Prochlorococcus marinus CUG1416: one gene and its partner. The protein of the gene in region 1 binds, or shares a complex with, the protein of each later gene. Links are inferred from orthologs where the notes say so. Each region holds a gene or a part of one and is shown on either strand. Other genes may lie near its edges.

What was found.
Region 2: the proteins of prfA (region 1) and prmC are in contact, whole or in part, in a crystal structure (PDB 2B3T), measured with the Escherichia coli proteins. The link is inferred for Prochlorococcus marinus CUG1416 from one-to-one orthologs.

The regions. Positions count from the first base shown.
Region 1 is NZ_JAAORM010000005.1:406,582-422,165, forward strand. The notes cover bases 12,672-15,584. They hold prfA (peptide chain release factor 1), read right to left. Parts: upstream 14,719-15,584; coding sequence 13,624-14,718; downstream 12,672-13,623. Other genes in these bases: alr (alanine racemase), read right to left, coding at 12,672-13,037; HA146_RS08530 (HNH endonuclease), read left to right, coding at 13,106-13,612; rpmE (50S ribosomal protein L31), read right to left, coding at 14,747-15,007; rpsI (30S ribosomal protein S9), read right to left, coding at 15,020-15,430; rplM (50S ribosomal protein L13), read right to left, coding at 15,440-15,584. Outside these bases: HA146_RS08470 (photosystem I reaction center protein subunit XI), read right to left, coding at 1-149; HA146_RS08475 (photosystem I reaction center subunit VIII), read right to left, coding at 181-294; HA146_RS09590 (hypothetical protein), read left to right, coding at 606-770; HA146_RS08485 (glycosyltransferase family 2 protein), read right to left, coding at 763-1,737; photosystem I core protein PsaB, read right to left, coding at 1,841-4,069; photosystem I core protein PsaA, read right to left, coding at 4,098-6,401; cobJ (precorrin-3B C(17)-methyltransferase), read left to right, coding at 6,736-8,556; HA146_RS08505 (TIGR01548 family HAD-type hydrolase), read left to right, coding at 8,646-9,434; HA146_RS08510 (hypothetical protein), read right to left, coding at 9,592-9,903; HA146_RS08515 (hypothetical protein), read right to left, coding at 10,394-11,260; more of alr, read right to left, coding at 11,838-12,671. UniProt on the Escherichia coli protein: Peptide chain release factor 1 directs the termination of translation in response to the peptide chain termination codons UAG and UAA.
Region 2 is NZ_JAAORM010000002.1:80,722-96,145, reverse strand. What follows is about bases 8,503-11,255. They hold prmC (peptide chain release factor N(5)-glutamine methyltransferase), read right to left. Parts: upstream 10,438-11,255; coding sequence 9,568-10,437; downstream 8,503-9,567. Other genes in these bases: HA146_RS01690 (2Fe-2S iron-sulfur cluster-binding protein), read right to left, coding at 10,704-11,066; psbM (photosystem II reaction center protein PsbM), read right to left, coding at 10,449-10,601; HA146_RS01705 (L-threonylcarbamoyladenylate synthase), read right to left, coding at 8,963-9,544; minE (cell division topological specificity factor MinE), read left to right, coding at 8,503-8,646. Also shown: HA146_RS01750 (glycoside hydrolase 100 family protein), read left to right, coding at 1,438-2,877; petD (cytochrome b6-f complex subunit IV), read right to left, coding at 2,880-3,362; petB (cytochrome b6), read right to left, coding at 3,396-4,052; carboxyl-terminal processing protease CtpZ, read left to right, coding at 4,124-5,407; HA146_RS01730 (HD domain-containing protein), read left to right, coding at 5,453-6,709; HA146_RS01725 (septum site-determining protein MinC), read left to right, coding at 6,720-7,382; septum site-determining protein MinD, read left to right, coding at 7,494-8,309; more of minE, read left to right, coding at 8,311-8,502; psbB (photosystem II chlorophyll-binding protein CP47), read left to right, coding at 11,289-12,812; HA146_RS01680 (photosystem II reaction center protein T), read left to right, coding at 12,836-12,934; transcriptional regulator NrdR, read left to right, coding at 13,035-13,514; HA146_RS01670 (30S ribosomal protein S1), read left to right, coding at 13,625-14,716; metK (methionine adenosyltransferase), read left to right, coding at 14,858-15,424. UniProt on the Escherichia coli protein: Methylates the class 1 translation termination release factors RF1/PrfA and RF2/PrfB on the glutamine residue of the universally conserved GGQ motif, i.e. on 'Gln-235' in RF1 and on 'Gln-252' in RF2.

The DNA of each region.
Region 1 (15,584 bases):
GGGGTAGCCAAATTCCCAACAAACGGATCAGCAACAGTTTTAACAGCCCATTGTTCTGCGATACCAATATCTGTAGGCAGGACACTTTGATCTATATATTTTTCTGGAAATTTAGGATTGGCTCCTAATGGTGTTTGTGAATCGCTCATTTTAAAAAAAGGATAATGTGATAATTAATTTTTATTCAGTAGCCGTTATAAATCTGCCTATTAAAACAATAAAAATAGCAGGTGCTACCAAGCCAATCATGGGGACAAAGACCGAAGGCAGAAGATTTGAAAATTCAGATGACATAATTCGTTTAACATCTTTAAACACTTTAGTATTTATCTGATAAATAGTGTTAATTTTATTACTGGATGATATAAAAATTATTAACTTTTTACATGTTAAATTTTTTCGCAATATTACTCATTATTTTTATTGTATTTTTACTATTAATTTTTAAAAAAAGACAGTTTAAAAATGCAATAAATTTTAAAAACTTATCTTCAAATAAACTTATAAATAATAATAAAAATAATATATCTAAAAAGAATAGTTTTTCTTACAAGCGTGAAGATAACATATACTCAGCATTTGATAAAAAGGCTCTAAGAAATACAATGTTTAAACTTTTTCAAAGCCATAAAGAAGATAAATTAAAAGCTTTAAAAATTGCAGAGAAATTAGATGACAAATCAATATTGCCTATTCTTAGAAGAGGTTTAAAAGATACTTCTCCTGAAGTAGTTGAGATTTCAGCTAACTTAATAAGAAATTTTAAGTAAGAGTTGCATTTTTAGTTTTACCTTGAATTTCTCTAATTCTGTAAATTGGTCTATCTTGACTTTCATGATATGTTCTTATTAAAAGTTCACTTAATAATCCAAAGCTAAATAACTGAACCCCAGCAATTCCTAATATGAGTGCAAACATAAGCATAGGGCGATTTCCAATGTCATCTCCCAATATTTTTATAATTAACAAGTAAGAAGTCATTGAAAGACTTATAAAAATACTTATAATTCCAACAAAACCAAATCCATACATAGGTCTAGTCAAAAATTTAGTCATAAACCAAACAGTTAATAAATCCATTAAAACTCTGAAAGTTCTATCAATTCCATATTTACTAGATCCATATTTTCGACTTCTGTGATTAACCTTAATTTCTTTAATTCTAGCTCCTTCAATATTTGCTAAAACTGGTAAAAACCTATGAAGTTCACCATATAGTTTAATATCATCTATTATTTCTTTTTTAAAAGCTTTTAATGAACATCCATAATCATGCAACTTTAAACCTGTTACCTTAGCTATTAATTTATTTGCTATTTTTGATGGGATCTTCCTATTAAGCAATTTATCCTTTCGGTCAAACCTCCATCCACATATCAAATCGTAGCCTAAATTAATTTCAGCAATCAATTTAGGAATATCATTTGGATCATTTTGTAAGTCACCATCTAAAGTAAGGACAATATCACCCTTAGAATTATCAAAACCTGCAGCCATTGCTGCAGTTTGTCCATAATTTTTGCGAAGACAAATAACTGATAATTCTTTGATTTTTAGAGTTAGTTCTTCTAATACTCTTTGAGTATTGTCTTGAGAACCATCATTTACAACAATCAATTCAAAATTTAATTTATTAGTTGCCATTACACTTTTAACTTCATCCAATAAAAAAACAATACTCTCACTTTCATTGAAAACGGGAATAATAATAGAGATGAATTGGTTTATTTTTGACATATTTATTTGATAATAATTCTATAATTTTAACTTAATTTAGAAAAAGAAAATAAACAAAAAAAAATCACCACAAATGTGGTGATTTGTATTATTTAAAGAGATTTTAACCAAACTTACCTGAAGTTGATGCAATTACAAATGCACCAAATGTAAGTATGTTTCCAATCGTGAAATGAGCTAAGCCTACTAATCTTGCCTGAACAATTGATAGAGCAACTGGCTTATCTCTCCATCCAACAAGGTTTGCTATCGGTGTGCGCTGATGAGCCCAAACTAATGTTTCAATTAATTCTTGCCAATAACCACGCCATGAGATCAAGAACATAAATCCTGTAGCCCAAACTAGGTGGCCGAATAGGAACATCCAGGCCCAAGGAGATAATGAATTAACTCCAAATGGATTATATCCATTAATTAACTGTGAGGAATTGAGCCATAGATAATCTCTAAACCAACCCATTAAGTAGGTCCCTGATTCATTAAATTGAGCCACATTACCTTGCCAAATTGTTAGGTGCTTCCAATGCCAGTAGAAAGTGACCCATGCCATGAGATTTAATGCCCAGAACATTGCTAGGTACATAGCATCCCATGAAGAGCTATCACAAGTACCTCCTCTTCCAGGACCATCGCAAGGGAAAGCATATCCTAAATCCTTTTTATCAGGAATTAATTTTGTACCTCTAGCATCTAATGCTCCTTTAATGAGTATTAGTGCTGTTGTATGTAGTCCGAGTGCAATAGCGTGATGAACTAAGAAATCAGCTGGACCAATTGGTAAGAAAGAACTTAAAGCATCTTGTCTATTAATTAGATCCATCCAATAGTGATTTCCTGGCATAGAGTTTGCTGCTATTGTTGCAGAACTCGTAGGATCAGATAATAAAGCATCGAAGCCATACATCATTTTACCTTGAGCAGCTTGAACAAACTGAGCAAAAACAGGTTCAATTAGAATTTGTTTTTCTGGATTTCCAAAAGCTACAACTACATCGTTATGAACATAAATTCCAAGAGTATGGAATCCTAGCAACATTGTTACCCAACTTAAGTGACTTATTAGTGCTTCTTTGGTTCCTAAAACCCTAGCTAAAACATTATCTTTGTTTAATTCTGGATCATAATCACGTACAAAGAAAATAGCTCCATGAGCAAAAGCTCCAACCATTAAGAACATAGCTATGTATTGATGGTGAGTATATAGAGCTGACTGTGTAGTGTAATCTCTCGCAATAAAAGCATATGAAGGAAGAGCTCCCATATGTTGAGCAACTAGAGAAGTGGCAACACCAAGAGATGCTAAAGCTAAACCTAATTGAAAGTGTAGGGAGTTATTTACTGTCTCATAAATTCCATCATGACTAATTCCAAAACTACCTTTATGAGGGTCATTTGGGTGTCTAGTATTATGAGCTTCAGTAATTTCTTTGAGGCTGTGTCCTATTCCAAAAGTATTTCTATACATATGGCCTGCAATTACAAAAACACAACCAATTGCAATATGGTGATGTGCAATATCAGTAAGCCATAAAGCTTCGCTTTGAGGATGTAGTCCTCCTAAGAAAGTAAAGATTGCGGTTCCAGCACCTTCTGAAGTTCCAAATACTTGATTTAAAGAATCAGGATTTTGGGCATATGCTCCCCAATTAAGTGTAAAGAAAGGAGCCAAGCCTGCAGGATGAGGAAGAACTGTTAACCAATTATCCCAACCAACATGCTGTCCTCTTGATTCAGGAATAGCTACATGAACTAAATGTCCTGTCCAAGCAATACTACTAAAACCAAATAAAACAGATAAATGATGGTTTAACTGGGCCTCAGCGTTTTTAAACCAAGCAAGTGTAGGTCTGAATTTAGGTTGTAAATGTAACCAACCAGCAAATAAAACCCAACAAGCTAAAATGCTCATAAAGATTGAAGCTTGGAAAAGTTGCTCGTTAGTTCTCATACCTATTGTGTACCACCAATGGTAAAGGCCTGAGTAAGCTATGTTAACTGGGCCATTAGCTCCAGCTTGTGTCATTGCTTCAGTTATTCCTGCTCCAAAATGAGGATCCCAAATTGCATGGGCAATTGGACGGACATGAGTTGGATCAAGTACAAATTGCTCAAAGTTACCCTGCCAAGCTACATGGAATAGGTTACCAGCTACCCAAAGGGCAATAATTGCCAGATGACCAAAATGTGTTGAGAAAAGCTTTTGATAAAGCTTTTCTTCGGTCATTCCATCATGACTCTCAAAGTCATGAGCTGTTGCTATTCCGTACCATATTCGGCGGGTTGTAGGGTCCTGAGCTAGACCCTGGTTAAATGATGGAAATTTTGTTGCCATTGAATTAAAAAGGTGAAGTTCAGGTTATTTAGCCTAAGCCAAATAGTCGTGCATGGAAGAAAGCCCAAGTAGTTGCTATACCTCCGAGAAGGAAGTGAGCTACACCAACAGCTCTACCTTGAGTAATTGAAAGAGCTCTTGGTTGTATTGTTGGGGCAACTTTAAGCTTGTTATGAGCCCATACTATTGATTCAAATAATTCTTGCCAATAACCTCTTCCACTGAATAAGAACATTAAGCTAAATGCCCATATGAAGTGTGCTGCTAAGAACATCAATCCATACATGCTAATAGCTTCACCATAACTAGTAAGTACCTGAGATGATTGAGCCCATAGGAAATCTCTTAACCAGCCATTAATAGTAATAGCACTTTGAGAGAAGTTTCCTCCTGTTAGTCCCCAAACATCGCTTTGCATTTTCCAAGAGAAGTGGAATATAACTATTGATATGCAGTTATACATCCAGAAAAGAGCTAAGAATACATGATCCCAAGATGAGACTTGACATGTACCACCTCTTCCAGGTCCATCACAAGGAAATCTAAATCCAAGCGAAGCCTTATCAGGGATGAGTCTTGAACTTCTTGCGTAAAGTACTCCTTTAAGTAGTATTAAAACGGTTACATGTATTTGGAAAGCATGAATATGATGGATCATCAAATCAGCAGTGCCAAGTTGAATTGGAGCTATTGCTACTTTTCCACCTACTTCAACTAAACTTCCGTTGAAAACTTCACTTAAAGCTTTTTGAGGTAGTCCCTCAGGAGTACCAGCTAAGATTGAAGTTCCTACAGCAGAAGCTTGAATACTTTGAATCCATTGAGCAAATATTGGTTGAAGTTGAATTGCAGTATCACTAAACATATCCTGAGGTCTACCTAAAGCTCTCATAGTATCGTTATGAATATAAAGTCCAAAACTATGGAAACCTAGCCACATACAAACCCAGTTAAGATGACTGATTAAGGCATCTCTAGCTTTTAAAATTCTATCTAAAACGTTATCAATATGTTTTGCTGGATCATAATCTCTAACCATCGCTATGCCAGCATGCGCTCCAGCTCCAACTATAAATAAAGCTCCTATCCACATATGATGTGTGAATAAACCTAGGACTGTCATATAATCAGTCGCTATATAAGGATATGGAGGCATCGCATACATATGATGAGAAATCAAGATGCTAAGAGAACCTAGAGCTGCAAGGTTTACAGATAGCTGTGCATGTCTACTTTCAGCCATAAACTCAAAAAGACCTTGATGACCTTTTGGTGCCGGGAATAATATTGGATCTCCTTGATGAGCTTCTAATATCTCTTTCATACTTGAACCAATTCCATAGTTAGTTCTATATAAATGACCTCCAATTATCGCAATTACACCAAAAGCTAAATGATGATGTGCAATATCAGTCATCCACAAACTTCCAGTAACAGGGTTCAAACCACCTTTGAAAGTTAAGAAATCTGAGAAAGCGAACCAATTAAGACTAAAGAAATTACCAACTCCACTAGCTAAACCAGGAAAAATCTGACCAATTATTTGTGGATCACAAAGCTGGTGAGGCATTGGCATATCAGCAATAGTTGCTATCTCTTTACCATTAATGACTAGAGGAGATCCAGCGTCAATCGCATCAAGCAATGCGGCTGTTGGGGCGCCAATATGAATACAATGACCTGCCCAAGCTAATGATCCAAGCCCAACCAAACCTGCAATATGATGATTAAGCATTGACTCAACATTTTGGAACCATTCCATTTTTGGTGCCGCCTTATGATAATGATAGATTCCTCCATGAAGCATAAGAGCAGCCATTATTACTGCACCAATAGCTAGAGCCATTAACTCACTTTCGTTAGTAATACCCCAAGCTCTCCACATATGGAAAATTCCAGAGCTTATTTGGATCCCGTTGTAGTCCGCACCAAGATTACCGTTAAGCATTTCTTGGCCAACAACTGCCCAAACTTGCTGAGCGCCTGGTTTAACATGAGTTGGATCAGCTAACCAGCCTGTGTAATTTGAAAATCTTGCTCCATGGAAAAAAGAAGCACTCATCCATATAAAAATGATTGCAAGATGTCCAAAGTGAGCTGAAAAGATTTTTCTTGTTGCTTCTTCAGCATCGCCTGTATGCACATCAAAATCATGTGCATCTGCATGTAAATTCCAGATCCAAGTTGTGGTTTTTGGACCCTTAGATAATTTAGTTGACCAGAAACCTGGCTTATCTAATTTGGCAAAATCAATAGGTCTTGGGTCAGCCTTTACAGGATCTTCCAAAACTTTCTTGTTTTTTTCTCCACTTTCTGGTGGGCTGATGGTCATCTAGCACCTCGAAAATAATTGACATTAAAGCCGATAGATTGATTCTTGCACTTATTTTTAATAATAAGGTTCAAGAAAACGAAATCATTCGGAACTTTAGATATTCGTTTCAAAAATAATAAGCCAAAGATCTTTCGTTATGCATTAACGTAACAAATGTTCTAATGATTGTTACTATATGAATATTTTGTTAAATTCTTTTCTATGAGTGAAATATGAGTATTGCTACTCAGATTTTATATAAATTTCTTAATTTTTTTTTTATATTTCTCATAAAATTTTTCAAATACATTGACAGTATATAATTGCAACATAACAAACAATAATTTCTGATTTGAAAGGAATCGCAATAGGTCTATCTAGTAATTCAAAAGAAATTTTAAAAAGACTTCAAAAAACCGAATTTGTTAACGAGATATATATAGCAAGCTCTTCAAAAAATGATGATATAGAAAATGATCTTGTAAAAATACAAAAGCCTAAGGAAATTTTACTTAAAAAATGGCCAGAACTAGATTTAATAATTTTCATAGGCTCAATTGGTGCATCAATACGTTTAATAAATTCTTTTTTAACCTCTAAAGAGCAAGATCCGGGCGTGATCGTCATAGATAACAAATGTTCTAAGATAGTCCCTTTAATTGGTTCTCATCAATCAAATACAAAAAATATCGCGGATCAAATTTCTAATTTATTTGGGGGCCAAATTATTGAAACTAATAATTCAAATGATCAAAGCTTCTTAAGTCTTGATTCATTTGGGAATCAATGGGGTTGGAAAAGATCAGGGAAAATACAGGACTGGTCAAAACTAGTAATAAATCAAGCTAAGAACGAAGAAATATTTTGCGAACAATTATCTGGTAATAATTTATGGAAAACTTCAGAATCAGGAGAGACTATTAATCAAATTTGTATAAAAGAAGCCGAAAAACCAGATTCTACATTTCATGTGAGCATATTTGAAAATCATGAAACGACTTGGCATCCTCCCGTATTATGGATTGGCATTGGTTGTGAGAGAAATACCAGCAAAGAATTAATAGCAAGTTCATTAAATAATTTCTTGAAGTCAAGAAATTTATCACGGCATTCAATTGCGGGATTTGCAACTGTTGATATTAAAAAAGATGAGAAAGGAATTTTAGAACTTGCTGAGGAAAATAAGTTACCTATCAAGTTTTTTTCTAAAGAAGATCTTTCAAAAATAATTGTTCCAAATCCTTCAATTGTTGTGCAAAATGAAATTGGCACCCCTTCTGTAGCAGAAGCTTCTTGCTTACTGGCAGCAGGAGGAGAATCAAAATTACTAGAAGAAAAAAGAATCTTTAAAGGTAAAGATTTTCCAACAATTAAATCAGGTGCAGTAACTATCGCTGTAGCAGAATCAAAAAATCAATATTATCCAACAAATGGCGAAATTCATATTATTGGAAGTGGGCCTGGAGATATCTCCTTCATAACCAATAATGCAAGAAAAGCACTTTCAAGATGTACTGTTTGGATTGGATATAAGATGTATTTAGATTTGATTAAACCCTTAAAAAGGAGTGACCAAGTTTTAGTTGAAAGTAAACTTACTCAGGAAAAGGAAAGATGCGTTAAAGCAATTACATTAGCCGAGGAAGGAATAAAAGTAGCTTTAATTTCGTCAGGTGAATCGGGATTCTATGGAATGGCTGGTTTACTTTTGGAGTTACTTCAAAAAATCAAAAAAGAATATAGACCTTACTTTGAAGTACATCCTGGTATAAGTAGCGTTCAATTAGCGGCTGCTCTTAGTGGAGCACCACTAATGAATGACTTTTGTTCAATAAGCTTAAGTGATAAATTAACTCCATGGTCGTTAATAGAAAAAAGAATTGAAGGAGCTCTGGTAGGTGACTTTGTAATAGCTTTATTTAATCCTCAATCTATTGAAAGAAATTGGCAGCTAAAAAGTGTAATAGATATATGTTTGAAATCTAGGCATGAGGATACTCCTGTTTTAATAGCTAGACAAGTTGGGAGAGAAAACCAATCCAAAAAATTTTTTACTTTAAACAGAATTCCTTTTAAAGAGGTTGATATGTTATCAATCATTATTATTGGCAATTCTCAAACTAAGTTAGTAGATGAAATATTTCTCACTCCCAGAGGATATTTACAAAATTAAGTTTAGATAAAAAGTAAATTAGCTAAACATTTGTTTTTGCTTTTTTTTAATAAGAATACTAATCTTTTATAAAAAGGAATAAAAATTCATTGAAAAATATTGGTTTAATTTTATTTGACATAGATGGTGTTATACGCAGCGTTGAGAATAGTTATAGACTTGCATTAAAAAAAACAGTTTACAAATTTTCTGGGTGGGAGCCAAGTTATGTAGATATTGATAATGCCAAAAATGAAGGGATTTGGAATAATGACTGGGATTTAAGTTTAGAGCTTATAAAAAGATGTAAAAGAAAGGAGAATTTAAACCTTGAAATACCCCCAAGAGAAGAAATCGTTAAATGTTTTGAAAAGTTTTACTTTGGAGGAGATCCAAATAAAGATAGTAAGTATTGGTCTGGATTTATAACGAATGAGGAGTTATTAGTAGATAAAAAGTTTTTTGATTTATTAGAAAGCAATGGAATAATTTGGGGTTTTGTGAGTGGTGCAGAGTCTGCTTCAGCAAAATTTGTTTTAGAAAAAAGACTTGGACTTAAATCACCACCATTAATCTCTATGGGAGATGCCCCTGATAAGCCTGATCCAAGAGGTTTTATTAATTTATCAAAAAAGCTTCTTGGAGATAAACTTGGCGCATCTAATATTCCCATTGCATATGTAGGAGATACTATTGCAGATATAAATACAGTTATAAACGCTAGAAAGGAAATACCATCTCAGAAATTCATAAGTATTGGCATATCTCCCCCTCATTTACATTTAAAAACCCTATCAAAAGAACGTAATTTATACGAAAAAAATCTAGAAAAAGCTGGTGCTGACATAATTTTAAGTTCTATTAATGACCTTAAAAATATTAATCTTGACTTATTGTAAAAAATAAATTAAGAAATTCTTCTAAATTAATTACGGAGAGGGATGGATTATGCGAACACCTCTATGTCTAGGTATTGCAAGGATAGTCATAATAGAAGATAGAGAAAATAACATTTTTCCGACAACACTTGAACCATTCTTTAAGGAGGCAATCTAATTACTTTCCTATTTGTGAACCCACACCTTTGTTATTGAGTTCCTTTTGATATGCCTCTTTGCTTGAGAGTAAGATCTCGTTAATCGAGAATTTATTAAATAATGACTTTCCTATTTGTGAAACCACATCTTTGTTATTGAGTTCCTTTTGATATGCCTCTTTGCTTGAGAGTAAGATCTCGTTAATCGAGAATTTATTAAATAATGACTTTCCTATTTGTGAAACCACATCTTTGTTATTGAGTTCCTTTTGATATGCCTCTTTGCTTGAGAGTAAGATCTCGTTAATCGAGAATTTATTAAATAATGTCATTCTTATTTGTGAAAATTGCTTTGTAGATGATCACTTAAGTTCTCAATTCTTTTATAACGCATAACAATTTGCACTTCAACTTTGTGAGATTTTTTTTGAAAATCTAAATATCGAACTTTTTGCAATTAAATCTGGACACCACACTACTGCGTCTGTAGTGGGGTTTTTTGTGCAAATTTTTTTCCGATAACATTTCCGACAACAAATTTGGGTTTGGATTAACAATCTAACCTATAAAAAACAAATCATAAGTTGCTCTAATTCTTTTAACTGCAATTATTTTGACCCTTTCTGACGTTATCTGAAACTAATAAAATACGGAGAGGGAGTGAAGGGAAGCCTGTCTGTTTTGGACAAAATGGGATGAAATGGGACAAGATAGTGCGATTTTTTAGAAATTTAGAGGTTCTGTTACCCCATTCGTTACCCTTAATATGACTTCAAAAGTTGATGATTTCAGACTTAAAAGTTATATATCAAAGATGATTATTTATTCAAATGTAGTAAAAGAAGGTAAAAATGGACCTGTACTAAAATATCCCACTTCACTATCATCCATACCGCTCCACGGTACAACGGCTAACCCTTTGTTTTTGATAGTAAAGCTTACTTCTAACCCTTTAGTTGAGGTAGTTATTATTACTGGATTTGTAGGTTTAAAACTACCAAAAACTCGATTAGAAGTTCCACATTGTTCTGGAGTAGTAGCCACAAAATTTCCACTAGTTATATGAGAAAGAACAGCTTTCACTGTTCCTACCACATCACCAGAAGTATAAGTATCCACTGAAGCCATTTTCCTATTATTTGCAAGGGGTTCACATTCTACCCCTTTTTCAAAATCTATTACTTTATTACCCCATTCTGTATATTCTGAAAGAACTTTAGTTGCAGTTCCATCTGAACTAGAATAAAAGGGTACATCATTTATTAATTGACTACCTTTAAGAACAAAGGTATTACTTAATTTTACATATGCATATGGATAATTTCCAACAGGTGGTCTTGTATCCTTGCCAATAAGAGCTTGTGGAGCTCCTATTGTTGAGAGGTCAACCAAGGTTCCATTCTCTGCCTCAAATGTTTTAGCACAAGTTGATAAATCAATTTCATAATCTGATGTAATATTGTTGCCGCTTCCTGTTGTACCTGATAGAGGGTCATCAGTACATAATCCAAGTTCATAAATTCTGGTTTTATAAATTACTGGCGTTTTCATACAACTACTTGGAAAAGTATCTGGATTTTCCTGACAAGTATTAGCTTTAACTACAAGGTTCGTATCAAAAAGAAAACCTAAAAGAACTATTGTAGTTCCAGTTATTATTTTAAAATTATTACTTGTAAAATTTTTCATCTAAAACAATTAATAGAATTTTCAAATTAGTAAATGCTTTCTCCTGCATTAAAACAAAATCTTTTATTAATTAATCTTTAGTAATTACGAGATTAACCATAATTTTTTTTGATAACTTTAGCAGAAGTAAATTTATATAATTAAAATAAATCTTAAAATATACCTAAAAGGTAATATTAGTTACCACTAAGAAATAAGTCGGGAAAAAGACAATGAACCTAAATAAATAACCTCTACTCTTCTAAATTACTTATTTACACTTCTAAAGCAATTTTTTGGTGAAATTACGTATTCCGTGACCCTAACCGTTACCCCTAATTTAATTTTCATATGGGACGATATGAATACCTCTAGGAAAAAAATCCCCTATTTTTGGGAATTTCATCTGTTTTTGGACAATATTGGACTACTTGAACTTCTAATTCTACGGAGAGGGAGGGATTCGAACCCTCGACAAAAGTTACCTCCTGTAACTCCTTAGCAGGGAGCCGCTTTCAACCACTCAGCCACCTCTCCAGTTCTTATACATTATCAATTTTTTTGCAAATATTCAAAATTTTTTATTTTATCGCAATGTCTAATCAACTTGAACTCTTGGCAATCTATTTTTAAAAGAACAAAGAATTTCCCACGGGATAGTGTTAGATTCTCTTGCCCAATCAACAGGAGAAATTGTTTTGTCTCCATCAGATCCTAGTAATACCATGGTACTACCAATTTCAATTTCATTTGAATCTGTTATGTCCACCATCATTTGATCCATAGTAATAGATCCAACTTGGGGATAAAGTTTTTTATTATGTATAACGTGTATCTTGCCTGAAAGATTTCTTGGGACTCCATCTGCATAACCAATACTTAATACAGCTAACTTAGTTTTTCTACTACTTACAAATTTTCCTCCGTAACTTACACTTACTCCTTCATCAATAATTCTTATAAAAGCTACTTTGACCTTCAAAAACAAAGCTGGTTTAAGCGATAAATTTTTATCAAGTTTTACTATAGGACTATATCCATACATAGATAGCCCAACACGTACCATATCGAAATGAAAATCTTTAGTAAGAAGCATGCCCGCAGAATTAGCCAAATGAATCTTGATTTTGTAATTTCTATCAACGTTAATTTGATTTAATAATTCCTGAAACTTCTGCCTCTGTAATTGTGTCCTACTTTTAGGATCTAATGAGTTATGTTCATCTGCAGATGATAAATGACTATATATTCCTTCTATAGAAATATTTTCAAAAGATTTTATTTTTGCAAATTGCTGAACAAATTTATTAATTTCAAATCCTAATCTTGACATTCCAGTATCAACTTTAAGATGTAAAGCAAATTTCAACCCAAAGTGCTTCCCAATATTATTGCAAATTAAACATTCTCTTATACTACTGATAGTTGGCATAAGATCATTTTTAAAACATATTATTAAATCCCTTTTCGAATATAGATTTCCGAGGATAAGAATTGGTTTTTTAACCGCTGAAGAACGAAGCTTAATCCCTTCTTTTAATGTGGCAACTCCTAATTGCGAAGCTCCACCTTTGATAGCATATTCAGATACTAATTTCGCATCATGTCCATATCCATCAGCTTTAACAACTGCCATAAATTCACAACTTTTACTTAATTTGGATCTTAACTGCCTTACATTTGTTTCTATTGCTTTCGCTCTAACTTCAATCCATGCTCTTTGTTTTGGATCTATATCTTTTTCAAAAGTTGGATATGTATCAAAATTAAATCCCTGATTTGTTTGCCGAATTTGCATTAACTTTGCGCAATTATATGCGCTTATTTAAATATACAGTTAGCATGACATGTAAATAGTATTTTGGCATGAGCCAGACTCTAGTTTTAAATGCTTCTTATGAACCTTTAAACATCACTTCTTGGAGAAGGGCTGTTATTTTAATGATCAAAGGTAAAGCAGAAAGCTTAGAGGAGGATAAATCTTATTCAATACATTGCGGCAGAAAATTACCTACAGTTATAAGACTTCGTTATTATGTGAAAATTCCATTTAGGGAAGTTTCTCTAACGAGAAAAAATATACTTCTCAGAGATAATAATTGTTGCCAATACTGTAACTACCGAGGTAGTGATTTATCAATAGATCATGTTTTACCGAGAAGTAGAGGTGGAACTGATAACTGGGAAAATGTCACTACAGCATGTCTTAGATGCAATGTAGCAAAAGGTAACCGAACCCCTGAAGAAGCAAATATGCCTTTAAAACGAAGTCCCTACCGACCACTAAGTAATCTTAATTTTGAGGCTACAAGACAAATTGACTCTGGCAGGCATAAAGAATGGAGTAAATACGTAATAGGCGTTGCAATCTAAAAATCAAAATCTCAATTGCCTTCGTTATTAAAATCTTCCATCATTCTCTTTTGTTCTTGAGCTACACATGCATCAATAACTTCGTCCAATTGACCAGCGAGAATAGGTTCTAGTGAAAAATTGGTTCCCAATCTATGATCAGTTGTCCTGTTATCTTTAAAATTATAAGTTCTAATTTTTTCGCTCCTATCCCCTGTTCCCACCTGTGAAAGCCTTTGTGATCTCTCTTTGGCATTAGCTTCTTTTAATTGAATTTCATATAATTTAGCTCTCAAAATTTCCATTGCTCGTTCACGATTCTGCAATTGTGATCTCTCTTGAGTACAAAAAACTCTTATCCCTGTGGGCTTGTGAAGAAGATCAATAGCAGTCTCCACCTTATTAACATTTTGCCCCCCGGCTCCTCCTGATCTTGCTGTACCAACCTCTAAATCGGTTGGATCAATCTTAACCTCAACAGGATCAGCTTCAGGCATGACCGCAACTGTAGCCGTAGAAGTGTGAACTCTACCTTGAGATTCAGTAGCTGGAACTCTTTGGACTCTATGTACACCAGCTTCGAATTTAAGTTGACTATATACAGAATCTCCCTTAACGGAGATAACTAATTCTTTGAATCCTCCCATATCTGACTCAGAAGCACTAACAGGTTTTACAGACCATCCAATTTTTTGTCCATATCTTTCATACATTCTTGCTAAATCACCCGCCCAAATACAAGCCTCGTTACCTCCAGCACCGGCTCTAATTTCTAACATTACACTTCTCTCATCTCTTGGATCTTTAGGTAATAAGGCGATTGTGGTTTTATGAATTAGTTCATTCTTAAATTCCTCTAGATTAATTAACTCCTCATTTATTAATGATTCCATCTCTTTATCATTTTTATTCTCTTTCAATAAATTTTTCGAATCTTTAATTTCCTTATCAGTATCAAGCAACTTATTAAAATCAATTACTAAAGGTTCCAACTTTGACCTTTCTCTTGCTATTGATTCTAATTTTTTAGGATCATTTGCTATGTCAGGATCTGCAAGCTGCACTTCCAAATTTTCAAAACTATCTGAAGCAGTTTTCAACCTTGCAATTAGTGTTGAGTATTCCAATTGAAATTATGCTTAATTTTTGAAAATTCTATTTATTAGAATCTTTTTCTTCTTTTTTCTCTTTTGATGTAGCTGAATTAGCTGAACCCATTCCATATTTTTTCATAAACCTATCAACTCTACCTTCTGTATCAAGAATTTTTTGAGTTCCAGTAAAGAAAGGATGATTACCACTCCATACATCGACATGTAGTTCAGGCTGAGTAGAGCCTGTCGTCATTACAACTTCTCCATTACAAATAACTTTTGCATCTGGATACCATTTTGGGTGGATTTCTGATTTTGGCATAATTAAATTCCTTTAACGTTTAGAGAATTGTGGGGCTTTTCTTGCTTTCTTAAGACCATATTTTCTTCTTTCCTTTGCTCTTGGGTCTCTACTGAGATGGCCTTCAGTTTTTAGTGGTTTTCGGTTGTCTGAAGATAATTCGCAAAGGGCTCTTGCTGCCCCTTGTTTAATAGCGTCTGCTTGGCCTGTCAATCCACCACCATGAACATTCACGAAAATATCATAAGAATTTTCTAGGCCTAAAGTATGCAAAGGTGCTTTAATTGAATTTAAATGCAGAGGATTAAAGTTTAAGTAATCATCACCGGAACGCCCATTAATTTTAATTTGTCCATTTCCAGGAATCAAGCGTACCCTAGCGACTGAAGTTTTCCTTCTTCCAGTTCCCCAATAAACAGCTTTGTTTTTTATTTGACTATTCATTTTTATAAATTAACTATTCAATAATACAGGATTCTGTGCTGCATGAGGATGATCAGCCCCTTTATAAACTTTTAGTTTTTTAAATTGCTGTCTTCCTAAAGAATTATGTGGAAGCATACCCTTAACAGCTTGCTCGATAATTCTTTCAGGAATT
Region 2 (15,424 bases), on another replicon or contig:
CAGGCGGAACACTTAACGCGTTAGCTACGACACCGAAGGGGTCGATTCCCCCGACACCTAGTGTTCATCGTTTACGGCCAGGACTACAGGGGTATCTAATCCCTTTCGCTCCCCTGGCTTTCGTCCATGAGCGTCAGTAATGGCCCAGCAGAGCGCCTTCGCCACTGGTGTTCTTCCCGATATCTACGCATTTCACCGCTACACCGGGAATTCCCTCTGCCCCTACCATACTCAAGCCTTTCAGTTTCCACTGCCATGATGGAGTTAAGCTCCACGCTTTAACAGCAGACTTGAAAAGCCGCCTGCGGACGCTTTACGCCCAATAATTCCGGATAACGCTTGCCACTCCCGTATTACCGCGGCTGCTGGCACGGAATTAGCCGTGGCTTATTCCTCAAGTACCGTCATATCTTCTTCCTTGAGAAAAGAGGTTTACAGCCCAGAGGCCTTCGTCCCTCACGCGGCGTTGCTCCGTCAGGCTTTCGCCCATTGCGGAAAATTCCCCACTGCTGCCTCCCGTAGGAGTCTGGGCCGTGTCTCAGTCCCAGTGTGGCTGATCATCCTCTCAGACCAGCTACTGATCGAAGCCTTGGTGAGCCATTACCTCACCAACTAGCTAATCAGACGCGAGCTCATCCTCAGGCGAAATTCATTTCACCAATAGGCATATGGGGTATTAGCGGTCGTTTCCAACCGTTATCCCCCTCCTGAGGGCAGATTCTCACGCGTTACTCACCCGTCCGCCACTAACCCGAAGGTTCGTTCGACTTGCATGTGTTAAGCACGCCGCCAGCGTTCATCCTGAGCCAGGATCAAACTCTCCGTTGTGTTCAAATCCTTTTGTAGATAAATCTACTCAATATGAATTGCATTCTCCAAATAAAAATAAGATTGACTTAAATTATTTAGGTTCAGCCTCCTTAGATAATTAAGGATTACTTTGAGTGCACATTAAAATATTTCAAATGTGACTTTCCAAGATCTCAGATCCGTTGGTTCTCAAAAACTAAAAGTTAGCAATTGAAAACAATTTATATATTCTTGACGGGACCTCACACCTTTATTACAAATTCATCTCAAAATTATCAAACCTAAATTTGATAAAGTCTTGACGCAATAAAAGCATCAGTTCCTAAGTTTTAAATTTTCTAGGTGCAGAGTTAAGCACAAGTGCATAACTCATTTCGAAGGGAAAACCCTTCTACTGGCTGAAAATACAGATCGAAATCTCATCTCCAAAAAATTCATTACAATTACCAAAAATTAGATTTAAGATAATTGATTGAATAATGCAAAAAAAATATTTTTGCCCAGAAGAAAATACTAAACCATTTGACCGTAATTTTGCAACCATTAATACATAATTTTTTTATTAATTTTTTTTTGTTCAATATTCACTTAACGAACTAGGCTGTAAATAGAAGGATTTTAAATAAAATGGCAGAAAGATTTAGTCAAAAAAATTTAAGGGTTCGTCCAAGTTCTGAAGAAGATAAAATTGTAACAAATGCAAAAAAACACTTCGAAAAGACTTTAGTTGAAATATCAGGAGAGCTAGTAGGCAGTGTTGCAGCACTAGAACACCCAACAAACAATAAAAAGTTAAATTATGGAGAAATATTTTTAAGAGACAACGTTCCCGTAATGATTTACCTCATTACCCAAAAACGGTACGAAATTGTCAAAAGGTTCCTAAGTGTATGCCTTGAGTTACAAAGCACTAATTACCAAACGCGTGGCGTATTTCCTACTAGTTTTGTTGAAGAAAACGGAAAGCTTATTGGAGACTATGGTCAGAGATCAATAGGGAGAATTACTTCGGCTGACGCAAGTTTATGGTGGCCCATTTTATGTTGGTATTATGTCAACAAAAGTGGTGATTATGCCTTCGGAAAAAGTCAAGGTGTTCAAAGAGGTATTCAACTTTTACTAGATCTAGTTTTGCATCCAACATTTGAGGGTACTCCCGTACTATTTGTACCAGATTGCGCATTTATGATTGATAGACCTATGGATGTATGGGGAGCACCTCTAGAAGTTGAAGTTTTACTTCATGGATGTTTAAAAAGTTGTATAAACTTAATGGAATTAAGCCGAGCAGATCATGTAAGTAGACTTTTAGATCAAAGACTTATTCTTACAAATCAATGGGTTAAGGATTTAGGAAGTTTTCTATTGAAACATTATTGGGTTACTAGCCAAACAATGCAAATTTTAAGAAGAAGGCCCACTGAGCAGTATGGAGATGATCAACACTTCAATGAATTTAACGTTCAACCTCAAGTAGTTCCTTCATGGCTTCAAGATTGGTTAGAGAACAGAGGTGGTTATTTGATAGGAAATATTAGAACAGGAAGACCTGACTTTCGATTTTACAGTTTAGGGAATTCCTTAGCCTGTATGTTCGGAGTACTCCCTCCTGCAGAACAAAGAGCTTTATTTAGACTAGTTTTACATAACAGACAGCATTTGATGGCTCAAATGCCTATGAGAATTTGTCATCCTCATATGGATGTCGAAGAATGGCAAAACAAAACTGGATCAGATCCAAAGAATTGGCCTTGGAGCTACCACAATGGTGGTCATTGGCCAAGTTTACTTTGGTTTTTTGGAGCAGCTGTTCTTTTACATCAAAAAAATTATGCTTCTGATGATGTAATTCTTATGGAAGAAATGAAATCTTTAATCGAGGAGTCATATTGGTGTCAACTTAATCAATTACCTAAACAAGAATGGGCAGAATATTTTGATGGACCTACAGGTACTTGGGTAGGTCAACAATCTAGAACCTATCAAACTTGGACGATTGTTGGATTTTTATTAATGAATCACTTTCTAAGAGAAGATAATAATGATCTAGATATGTTTAAGATTTAAGCCTAAAACAATCCTAAAGTTAGTGATTTATCAATAGGTAAGCATGCACCTATACCAAGATATATTGTTAGAAAAGTTCCAAACAAGAAAACAGACATCGCAATTGGTCTTCTAAAGGGATTAGAGAATTTATTAACGTTTTCAATGAAGGGTAAAATCATTAATCCAAGTGGAATTAATGTTTGAAGTGCAATACCCAAAAGTTTATTAGGAACTACCCTAAGAATTTGAAAAACTGGATAGAGGTACCATTCAGGAAGTATTTCTAAGGGGGTCGCGAATGGATTTGCTTTGTCTCCTAACATTGCAGGATCTAGAACTGCTAATCCCACTACGCATGCAATAGTACCTAAAATCACTACTGGGAATATATATAATAAATCATTTGGCCAAGCTGGTTCCCCATAATAATTATGGCCCATACCTTTAGCTAACTTTGCTCTTAATTTTGGATCAGATAGATCTGGTTTTTTTAACGTAGACATGTGGGACTCTGATTGTATTTTAATTGTAATTGTTTATAAGGGACCTGAAATACCCTGTTTACGAATCATTAGAAAATGCATCAACATGAAAACTGCTAACGACCATGGCAATACGAAAGTATGAAGACTATAGAATCTCGTAAGAGTTGATTGTCCAACACTTTCTCCACCTCTAAGTAGTTCAACCATAAAATCACCAATTACTGGTATTGCAGCAGGTACACCTGAAACAATCTTGACTGCCCAATAACCAACTTGATCCCAAGGCAAAGAATAGCCTGTGACACCGAAAGCAACTGTTATGACTGCCATTACAACACCTGTAACCCAAGTAAGTTCTCTTGGCCTTTTAAACCCCCCGGTAAGATAAACCCTGAAAACATGAAGGATTAACATCAAAACCATCATAGATGCACTCCATCTATGAACAGATCTTATTAACCATCCAAAACTTACATCGGTCATCAAATAACTGACTGAACTATAGGCTTGTGTCACTGTTGGCTTATAGTAAAAAGTCATTGCAAAACCTGTTGCAAATTGAATTAGGAAGCATACTAAAGTTATGCCTCCTAAACAATAAAAAATATTTACGTGAGGGGGTACGTACTTGGAAGTTACGTCGTCAGTTATGTCTTGAATTTCAAGCCTTTCTTGAAACCAGTCATAAACAGATGAAGAATTAGCCATCCAAAAAAAAATTAGCTTTGATATAAAGAGCTTACTTAAAATTCTTATACTTGGTGTTAACACTTAACCCAATGAATTCATCTTTTAACAAACTTTTAACATTCAAAATATTGATCACTGTATTAATGGTCAGCATTTTTTCTACCAATTTTTTATGCATTGAAAGAGTGGATGCTCTCAGTGATAGCAAGCAATTAGTACTTGATGCTTGGACCTTGGTAAATGAGGGATTTTATGACCCAGAAAAGTTTGATGAAATCCAATGGAAGAGAATTAGGCAAAAAACATTACAGAAACAAATTGAAACAAGTGAAGAGGCTTATTCGGCAATTGAAGACATGTTAAGGCCTCTAGACGATCCTTATACAAGAATCTTACGCCCAAAAGATTATGAACTATTGAAATCAAGTAATTTTGGCAGTGAGATTAATGGTGTTGGGCTTCAATTAGGTGATGATGATAATAGTAATAAAATCAAGGTTATATCTACTCTTGGGGGATCACCAGCCGAAGAAGCTGGAATAGTTAGCGGGGATTTTATAGATAAAGTAGATGGAGTTTCATCAGAAGAATTAGGCCTTGCAAATACTGCTTCTAAATTAAGAGGTGAATCAGGAACTAAAGTTTTAGTTGAAATAACTTCGGAATCAGGAGACATTAAGGAGGTAGATTTAGAAAGGAGATCAGTAGACCTCAGGCCAGTTAGAACAAAACGATTAAGAGACGATTCTCATACAATAGGATATTTAAGGATCACTCAATTTAGTGAAAGCGTACCCAAAAAGGTTGAAGAAGCTCTTCAAGAGTTAAAAGAGAAAGAGGTTGAAGGATTGATCTTAGATCTTAGGAATAATTCAGGCGGACTAGTAAGCTCAGGAATAGCAGTTGCAGATTCATTATTGAGTGAGAGACCAATAGTAGAGACTAAAAATAGAAATGGAATCAAAGATGCAATCATTTCTCAAAAAGAGACATCTTTTGATGGCCCAATGGTAACTTTGGTGAATAAAGGGACTGCGAGTGCAAGTGAAATACTTGCAGGTTCTCTACAAGATAACGACAGATCAATTCTCATGGGAGAACAGACCTATGGGAAAGGTTTAATTCAATCCCTAAAAAGTTTAGGAGAAGACAGTGGAATAGCCATTACAGTAGCTAGTTATTTAACTCCCAAAGGTAATAATATCCAAGGACAAGGCATGAAACCTGATAAGTTACTCGATCTTCCGGATGTAAGTGAATATGGAAGTTCTGACGATAAATGGGTAAGAAATGCAGAATTATTTTTGGATTCACTTCTAGAAAAAGAAGAAGTTTCGACTAAGACGATTGAATTAAACAATGAAGTAATATAAGCCTGAAATAGTAAAAGTATTTATAAATAAAAAATTTTAAACACTATGAGTATTAAAAGAATATTTCATGATCCAATTCACAAAGAAATAGTATTTAATTCAGAGAAGCCAGAAGAATTAATGATTATGGAATTAATTGATACAATTGCTTTTCAAAGATTAAGAAGAATAAAACAATTAGGTGCGGCATCATTACTTTTTCATGGTGCAGAATCGAGCAGATTTACTCACTCAATTGGCGTTTTTTGTATCGCAAGAAAAATATATCAGAGATTAATTGAAAGTAAATCTTTATTTTGTGAAAATAAATTTGTTCTTTATGGAGCAGCTCTATTACATGATTTAGGTCATGGTCCTTTGAGCCATACCAGTGAAGCAATATTCGATCACAATCACGAACAATGGTCTCAAAACTTAGTTAAAGATTATTCTCCAATTAATTCAATACTCAAAAATTATGACAACGAATTACCTAGACAAATCGGGGAATTATTTGGATCAAAACAACTATTTTCAAAACCTTTAAAAACATTGATTAGCAGTGAAATAGATTGCGATCGTCTCGATTATCTTTTACGCGACAGTTACAATACAGGTACCAAATATGGCTTAGTAGATTTAGAGAGAATTATTTCAGGTCTTACTTTTTCACCTGATGGAAATATTGCAATCAAACCAAAAGGAGTTATCGCTATTGAGCATTTCTTAGTACTAAGAAACTTAATGTATAGAACCATCTACAATCACAGAATAAACGAAATATCAACATGGATTCTGGAAAAAATAATATCCACAATAAAACATAATTTTGAAAAGAAAATATGGATAGATAGATCACTTTATAAATGGATATTTTCACCTCAAAATCTCGATTTTGATGATTTCATAAAAAATGATGACATAACTTTTTATTATCATTTAATTAGATGGAAAGATGAATCTTTCGAGCCGCTTTCTACTCTATGCAAAATGTTTATTGATAGAGATTTGTTAAAGGCATCAGACATAAGTTTTTTAAGTAAGATAGATAGGCTAAAAATCCTTGCATTTGCAAGGAAATTATGTGAAAAGAATAATTATGATTCAGAAATATTTTGTGGAATCAAAGAAAGATCTTTTAAAGGTTTTGAATCTAACAATGCTTTAAAAATATGGGATGGAACTTATCAAAACTCATTAGAAGATAGTTCTGCATTAATAAAAACTTTAATGAAATCTGAAGAGAGTTCCCTTATTATTTACCCCAAGGAAATCAAAAGTGAGATTATCAATAAAATTTCAGTTATAAAAAATAATCCCTAAATTAAATTAAATGGAAATCGTTTTAAATAATAATAAAAATAAATATTTAGAAATTTTTTCTTTGGGAGATTTAGATAATGTCCATGAAACTTTTAAACAATTTACTTCCATGAAAGGACCTCTGGAAGCAAAAATTTACGCAATCAATGAATCAATAAGTTCTCATCAATTATTAAAATTAAAAAATCATTTTGAAAAATTTAATATTTATTCTTTATGCATTTACTCAAATAATCGATATACAGTATTAGCTGGAAACTCTTTAAAAATAGATTCAACTTTTGTTAAAGAGCAAGAGATTAGAAATAAGTTACTTTTAGTCAATTCAAAAAAGAAAGACGATATTCTTCACGAAGGAACCGTAAGATCAGGTGACAGAATATCTTCAAATGGAAACCTTTGCATTATTGGAGACGTTAATCCTGGAGCCATAGTTTCCGCTACGAAGAATATTTACGTTTGGGGCAAATTACTAGGGATCGCCTTCGCAGGCCAGGGTGGAGATAAAAATGCCTCTATTGCATCACTTTATTTAAACCCTTTACAGTTACGAATTGCAGATGTCATAGCTATTGGTCCAAAAGATAAGCCCAATCATCATTATCCAGAAATTGCTCTAATAGATAAACAGACGATAATTATCAAGCCATACATAATAGAAAGTAAAAATTAATCAATCATTTGAAATAAATCAATCCAAGTTCGATAAATTTAAGAATTACTTAATATTTAAAATATTTAACTTTCTGCAACTGGCCTTATCATTTGAAAAATCACTAAATTCGTGGCGGAAAATACTCGCACAATACTAATTTGTTCAGGTAAAGGTGGAGTTGGTAAAACCACTCTAACTGCAAACCTAGGCATAGCACTTGCCAACAGTGGAGCAAGGACTGCTGTATTAGATGCTGATTTTGGCTTAAGAAACTTAGATCTTCTTCTAGGATTAGAAAATCGCATTATTTATACAGCTCAAGATGTTCTAGACAAAAATTGTCGTCTTGACCAAGCATTGGTTAGACATAAAAAGGAACCTAATCTTGCTCTTCTTCCTGCAGGTGATCCTAGGATGTTGGATTGGATGAAGCCCGAAGATATGAAGAAAATTAGTGAGCTACTTAGTGAGAAATTTGATTTTGTTTTAGTAGATTGCCCTGCTGGAGTAGAAGATGGCTTTAAAAATGCCCTTGCAGCTTGTAAAGAAGCTATTGTTGTTACCAACCCGGAATTATCTGCAGTTCGTGACGCCGATAGAGTAATAGGGATTCTTAATACTTCTGATATTAAGCCTATCCAGCTTGTAATCAATAGAGTTCGCCCTAACATGATGGCTAATCAAGAAATGCTATCTATCGATGATGTTCAAGGTATCCTTTCTTTACCTTTGTTAGGTATTGTTTTAGAGGATGAACAAGTAATAATAAGTACAAATAGAGGAGAACCACTTACACTTACTGATAGTAAATCTCCTGCAAAAAAATGTTATTTGAATGTTTCCCAAAGACTTACAGGAAAGGATGTACCAATTATTGACCCTACAAACGAAGGTAAAAGTCTTAAAGATAAATTCATGAGATTAATGCAAACAAAGGTTTTTTAAAATGATGACCCTCAGAGACCTTATAAACAAGTTACTAGGAAGAGAAACTGCTAGTGCAAACACAGCTAGGGAAAGATTACAGCTTGTACTTGCTCATGACAGAGTTGATATGGATTCTTTAACAACTGATCTTTTGGACAAAATGAGGAAAGAAATTCTCGATGTTGTTGCAAAATATGTTGAGATTGATTTTGAAGATGTGGCAGTAAGCTTAGAGACGGAGGATAGAATGACTGCATTAGTAGCCAATTTACCAATCAAAAGAACTGTTTCAGGAGAAATAAAGTATAAAAAAAATGATAAGAATGAAAAAAGTGATAAAGATATCAAAAAGTAATAAATTTTAAAAAGCTAAAAAAAATACTAATGATTGACCCTCCTTAATTGTAAGATAGTAATTATGCCGGCTTAGCTCAGCGGTAGAGCAGCGCTTTTGTAAAGCGAAGGTCATCAGTTCAAATCTGTTAGCCGGCATTTTGGTTTATTTAATTATGTTCAATATTTTTTTGCCGAAAATAATAAAATCAAACTGAATATAGCAATGCTAGGTAATAATCTTATTTCAAGAGCATACTCTACAAAAGATGTAACGGGTTCAAATATCCAATAAGTAAAAAATTGAATTAATAAAACAAAAAACAATAATACAAACATTAATGCAATTCCCTAACTAACACTTCCCCTTTTCTAATCAGCATCCACTCGCCACTTTTCTTCCAAGAGATTATAGTACTGGCTTTCCCACTCCTTTTTTCCCATGGAATAGGTCCCAGAATTTCTACAGAAGGGAAGTCTATAGAAATACCTTCAGCTGTAATTGAACCCTTGAAGCCTGAAATATTTGCACTTGAAGTTAACAATGGTCCTGTTTCTTTCATGAGAGATTGAGCCATATATGAATTTGGGATTCTCAACCCAAGAGTAAGATCCTTGCTTGTGAGAATTGGAGTCTGTTGTTCTGAAGAAGGAATAATCATTGTCAGAGCTCCAGGCCAATATTTTGAAGCTATATTTTCGAAATCTTCTTTAGCTGATTCGTGAACATAATCGATTAATTGTTTCTGTTCTGATCCCATGAGAATTAAGGGTTTATTTCTATCTCTTTTTTTAAACTCATAAATAGTTTTTGAAAATTTTGGCAAGCATCCAATTGCAGGTAAAGTATCTGTTGGGAAAATTATAGGTAAACCACTTTTAAGCGTCTTCAAAGCTAATTTGCAGTTTATTAAATTCATTTAGATTATTTACCAATAATAATTTATTTATATCTTCCAATGGTAAACCTTCCAACACCTGAAAGATCATTCACAATTTCTACTGATTTAAAATTATTGTTAATAAATATTTGTTTTACTTTTTCACCTTGATCATAATGATTCTCTAAAATTAGCCATCCCTTCTCTCTTAAAAATAATGGTGCGTTTTGAATAATTTCCCGAATATGTTTCAAACCATCTTCACCGCCTAATAAAGCAATTTTTGGTTCAAAATTTTTAACCTCTTTGGGCAATTTTTCATAAGTATCTTGAGGAATATATGGCGGGTTTGAAATAGCGAGATCTAATTTGCCTTTATAACTTTCAAGAGGGGTCCACCAATGTCCGCAAAAGAATTTTAAATTTGAATGTTGAGAAGCATTTATATAATTTTTTTTGGCTATTTCTAATGCATCTTGATCAATATCAGTTGCTATTCCATCCCACAATGGATACGCTAATGCCAATGCAATACTGATAGCACCTGATCCAGTTCCTAATTCAGCAAAAAATACTTTTTGTGATTTCTTTCCAAATATCTTGAAGACAATATCAACTATGAGTTCTGACTCTGGCCTTGGGATAAGTACATTATCTGTGACTTGTAATTTTAAATCCCTCCAAAAAGTTATCCCACAAAGGTATTGGATAGGAGAACAACTTAATAAATGATCTTCCCAAATAGATGCTAGATGGTCTAAGTTTTTTTTTAAATATATCTTGTTCTCAGGATTTATACCCAATAGGCTTAGATCACTATTGGAGACACCGCCTATACAGTCAAGTAAAAGAGCAAAAGATTGATTATCTCCTCCTTTAGAAAGTTGCTTTTTTTTCCAAAATAAAAATTCTTTTACAGAAATGCTAAGCATTTAAGAAAATTTTAGCGTTTTGGGCCAAGCCTACCTTTACTAGAGTCGGAGAAGAAGCTTGATTTTTCGCCATCTTGAGTAGAAATAAATAAGCCTATGAGGAATATTGTTGGCACCCCTACAAATAAAAGACTAGCTATGAATCCAAAATTAGTTGTTTCCATTTAGTTAACAGTTCTATTAGGTATTAAGACTATAGACATATAACTTGAAATAAAGTGGAAAAATCAACAAATTTTATCAACTGATTAACAGTCTTAAACAATTTAGCGAGGTAATTTTTTATTTTCACTAATTTTTTTAAGTTCTTCTAAATTTGAGGGTGCAGATTGTGGTTTTGTTAAAATCACTGTAGATGATTTTATTAATGTTTGGCATGCAAGTCGCCAATTTTCTGGTCTATTTTTGAGTTTTTCTTCTTCAACAGAAGTAAGAGGGCTCAAAGAATTTTTGTTTCCTCCTTCAACTGAAATAAAACAAGTACTGCATTGCCCTGCCCCTCCGCAATTTCCTAAAATCCCTTTTAATCCATAAAGTTGTAAGTTCTCTTTCATTACTAGTTCCCTTAAATTTTCACCAGGATTGCATTGAACCTCTAAATCCTCACGGATGAATCTGATAGTTGCCATTTTTTTAATTATTTTTCCTATTTTGGCGTTTTAGTTTGAGAATTGTGACCAAAATATTAACAATTTTTAGTCAAAAATTCCTTGTAAACCTAGTGATACAAACTGATTTACCCAATTTTAGCAAGAAAATAAATTTATTTACAAAAATCCCTCAAAGACTAAAAAACCCTTACTATCGTGATGTTTAGCTGTTTATTCAGCATAGTTACTAGAAATTAACCGATGGGATTGCCTTGGTATCGAGTTCACACAGTAGTTATTAATGACCCAGGTCGACTACTTGCTGTGCATCTTATGCATACTGCATTATTAGCCGGCTGGGCCGGTTCTATGGCTCTTTATGAATTAGCCATTTTTGATCCTTCTGATGCTGTTCTCAATCCAATGTGGAGACAGGGAATGTACGTTATGCCTTTCATGGCAAGACTAGGTATCACAAGTAGTTGGAACGGATGGGATATCACCGGTGCTACAGGAGTTGATCCTGGATTCTGGAGTTTTGAAGGGGTTGCAGCAGCACACATAGTATTTAGTGGACTATTGATGCTGGCCTCTATATGGCACTGGACTTACTGGGACTTAGATTTATGGGAAGATTCAAGAACAGGTGAGCCTGCTCTGGACCTGCCAAGAATCTTTGGAATTCATCTTCTTCTAGCCGGACTTACATGTTTTGGATTTGGAGCATTTCATTGTGCAAACGTGGGTATTTGGGTTTCTGATCCTTATGGTCTAACTGGTCATGTAGAGCCTGTAGCCCCTTCCTGGGGAGTAGACGGATTTAATCCTTTCAATCCAGGTGGGATAGTTGCAAATCATATTGCGGCTGGACTTATGGGTATCATTGGAGGTATTTTTCACATTACAAATAGACCTGGAGAAAGACTTTATAGAGCATTAAAACTAGGAAGTCTTGAAGGAGTTCTAGCTAGTGCTCTAGCTGCTGTGCTATTTGTATCTTTTGTCGTTGCAGGAACAATGTGGTATGGTTCAGCGACAACACCAGTCGAGTTATTTGGTCCTACCAGATATCAATGGGACTCAGGCTATTTCAAAACTGAAATTAATAGAAGGGTTCAAACTGCTATAGATAATGGTGCCACTAGAGAAGAGGCATATGCATCCATTCCAGAGAAATTAGCTTTCTACGATTATGTTGGAAATAGTCCTGCGAAAGGAGGATTATTCAGGGTTGGAGCTCTAGTTAATGGTGATGGCTTACCAACTGGTTGGCAAGGTCACATTGCTTTTCAAGACAAGGAAGGTAACGATTTAGAAGTCAGAAGAATACCTAACTTCTTTGAAAACTTCCCCGTGATACTAGAAGATAAAGAAGGCAATGTAAGAGCTGATATTCCATTTAGAAGAGCTGAAGCAAAGTATTCATTTGAACAAACTGGCGTTACTGCAACTATTTATGGAGGTGACCTAAATGGGCAAACATTTACTGATCCTGCAGTAGTTAAAAGATTAGCTAGAAAGGCGCAGCTTGGAGAAGCATTCAAGTTCGACAGAGAAACCTATAAATCTGACGGTGTATTCCGAAGCTCTCCAAGAGCGTGGTTTACATATGCACATCTATGTTTCGGATTGCTATTCTTGTTTGGCCACTGGTGGCATGCTTCAAGAACTCTTTACAGAAATTCCTTTGCTGGTATTGACGCTGAGATTGGTGACCAAGTTGAATTTGGTTTATTCAAGAAGCTTGGTGACGAAACCACAAGAAGAATCCCAGGAAGGGTTTAAACTAAACTTTATTACTTAATCTTATGGAAGCTTTTGCTTACGTTCTTATTTTAACTCTCGCAGTTGTCACGTTATTCTTTGCTGTCGCCTTTAGAGATCCACCTAAATTTGATAGAAAATGAACTTAGAAAAAAAACCTCTTTAATCAAGAGGTTTTTTTTTACTTTTCATAATGAAAATATTGCTCTACTATAAGAGTTAAAGTTCACATTAATTCACTACATGCAGTGTCCAACCTGTCAAAATACAGATAGCAGAGTTTTGGAATCAAGATCTGCTGATAGTGGTAAAAGTGTTCGCAGAAGGAGAGAGTGCTTAAATTGCAACTTTAGATTTACAACTTATGAAAGAGTTGAAACAATGCCAGTTTCAGTAATAAAAAAAGATGGGGGCAGAGAATTATTTGATAAACAAAAATTATTTACTGGCATATCAAGAGCTTGCGAAAAAACCACCTTCACTAGTGAAGCAATTATTAATTTTGTAGATGGGATTGAATCACAAATCATACAGGATTCTAATAAAGATATTAAATCTTCACAAATTGGAGAATTAATACTTAAAAATCTTAGGAAGGAAAACGAAGTTGCCTATATAAGATATGCCTCTGTATATAGAAAATTTAATGGGGTAAAAGATTTTATTTCTACTCTTGAATCTCTAAAAGGAACTTCAAAAAACCAATTAGCTTCAATTTTATAAAATTCAGCATCCTAAAGTGTAGAATACATAACACAAATGATTTTTTGCTATTAGTTTGCAGGCTAGTAGCATTCCTTTCTAACTACCTTTGGTAGTCTGCGATGCAACAAATGAACGAAAATTCTTCCCAAACAATTCAAGAACTTTCTGAAGATAAAGAAATTAAAAATTCGTCTGAATTAGATAATGATGCATTATCCCAAAAGGAGGAAGAGTTATCATTCGAAAATAAAGATATTCCTTCCGCAGATTCTTCCTCTAGTAGAACAAATGCGGATTTTGATAATGCAGGATTCACTCAAGAAGAATTTGCATCACTATTGGGTAAGTATGATTATAACTTCAAGCCTGGCGATCTAGTAAAAGGTACCGTTTTTGCTCTAGAACCCAAAGGAGCCATGATAGATATAGGTGCCAAGACGGCTGCTTTTATGCCTGTTCAGGAGGTTTCAATAAATAAAGTTGAAGGACTAAATGATGTTTTACAACCTTCAGAAAGCAGAGAATTTTTCATAATGAGTGAAGAAAATGAAGATGGCCAATTAGCACTTTCTATAAGAAGAATTGAATATCAAAGGGCATGGGAAAGAGTTAGACAACTGCAAAAAGAAGATGCAACTATTTATTCTGAAGTTTTTGCGACAAACAGAGGTGGAGCTCTTGTGAGGGTTGAAGGCTTAAGAGGTTTTATCCCAGGTTCTCATATAAGTGCTCGAAAAATTAAAGATGACTTAGAAGGTGAGTACCTACCTTTAAAATTTCTTGAAGTTGATGAAGAGAGAAACAGATTAGTACTAAGTCATAGAAGAGCTTTGGTTGAGAAAAAAATGAATAGACTTGAGGTGGGAGAAGTAGTTGTAGGTTCTGTTAAAGGTATTAAACCTTATGGAGCTTTTATTGATATTGGAGGAGTTAGTGGTCTGTTGCACATTTCTGAGATCAGTCATGAACATATCGAAACTCCTCATAATGTTTTAAATGTAAATGACCAAATGAAAGTTATGATAATTGACCTTGATTCAGAAAGAGGAAGAATTTCATTATCTACAAAAGCACTTGAACCTGAGCCAGGCGATATGCTAACCGACCCTCAAAAAGTTTTTAATAAAGCTGAAGAAATGGCTGCGAAATATAAGCAAATGTTATTTGAACAAACTGACGATAATGAGGAAATAGCCACAGCTTCCGCTGAAACAGTTTAAATTCACTTAATTTACGTTGCCCTTTGATATCGCACCTAAAGGGTTATTTATCTTTAAACAAGCATTTCTAAATTTACAATCATTGATTACTAACGACAGTCTAAATTATTATAAAGTTTAATATTTACAAATTATATATAAATGAGTGATTTCATTTTCACTTCTGAATCAGTAACTGAAGGTCACCCTGACAAAATATGTGATCAAATTAGTGACGCGGTTTTAGATGCTTTATTAACAGAAGATCCAGAAAGCAGAGTTGCATGCGAAACTGTCGTTAACACGGGTCTTTGTCTACTTACTGGAGAAATAACTTCAAAAGCAAAAGTCGATTACATAAAACTTGTTAGAAATGTAATTAAAGAAATTGGATATGAAGGCTATAGAGCAGGGGGTTTTGACGCAAATAGTTGTGCTGTTTTAGTAGCACTTGACGAGCAATCACCAGATATTTCACAAGGAGTGAACGACGCAGATGATGTTAACGATGACTTGGAAGATAATACCGGAGCTGGTGACCAAGGCATAATGTTCGGCTATGCATGTGATGAGACGCCTGAATTAATGCCCTTACCGATTAGCTTAGCTCATAGATTAGCTATTCAACTTGCCAAAGTGAGACATGAAGAAGTCCTTAATTATCTACTCCCTGATGGTAAAACTCAAGTAAGCATTGATTACGAAAAAGGGGTGCCAGTCTCTATTAAT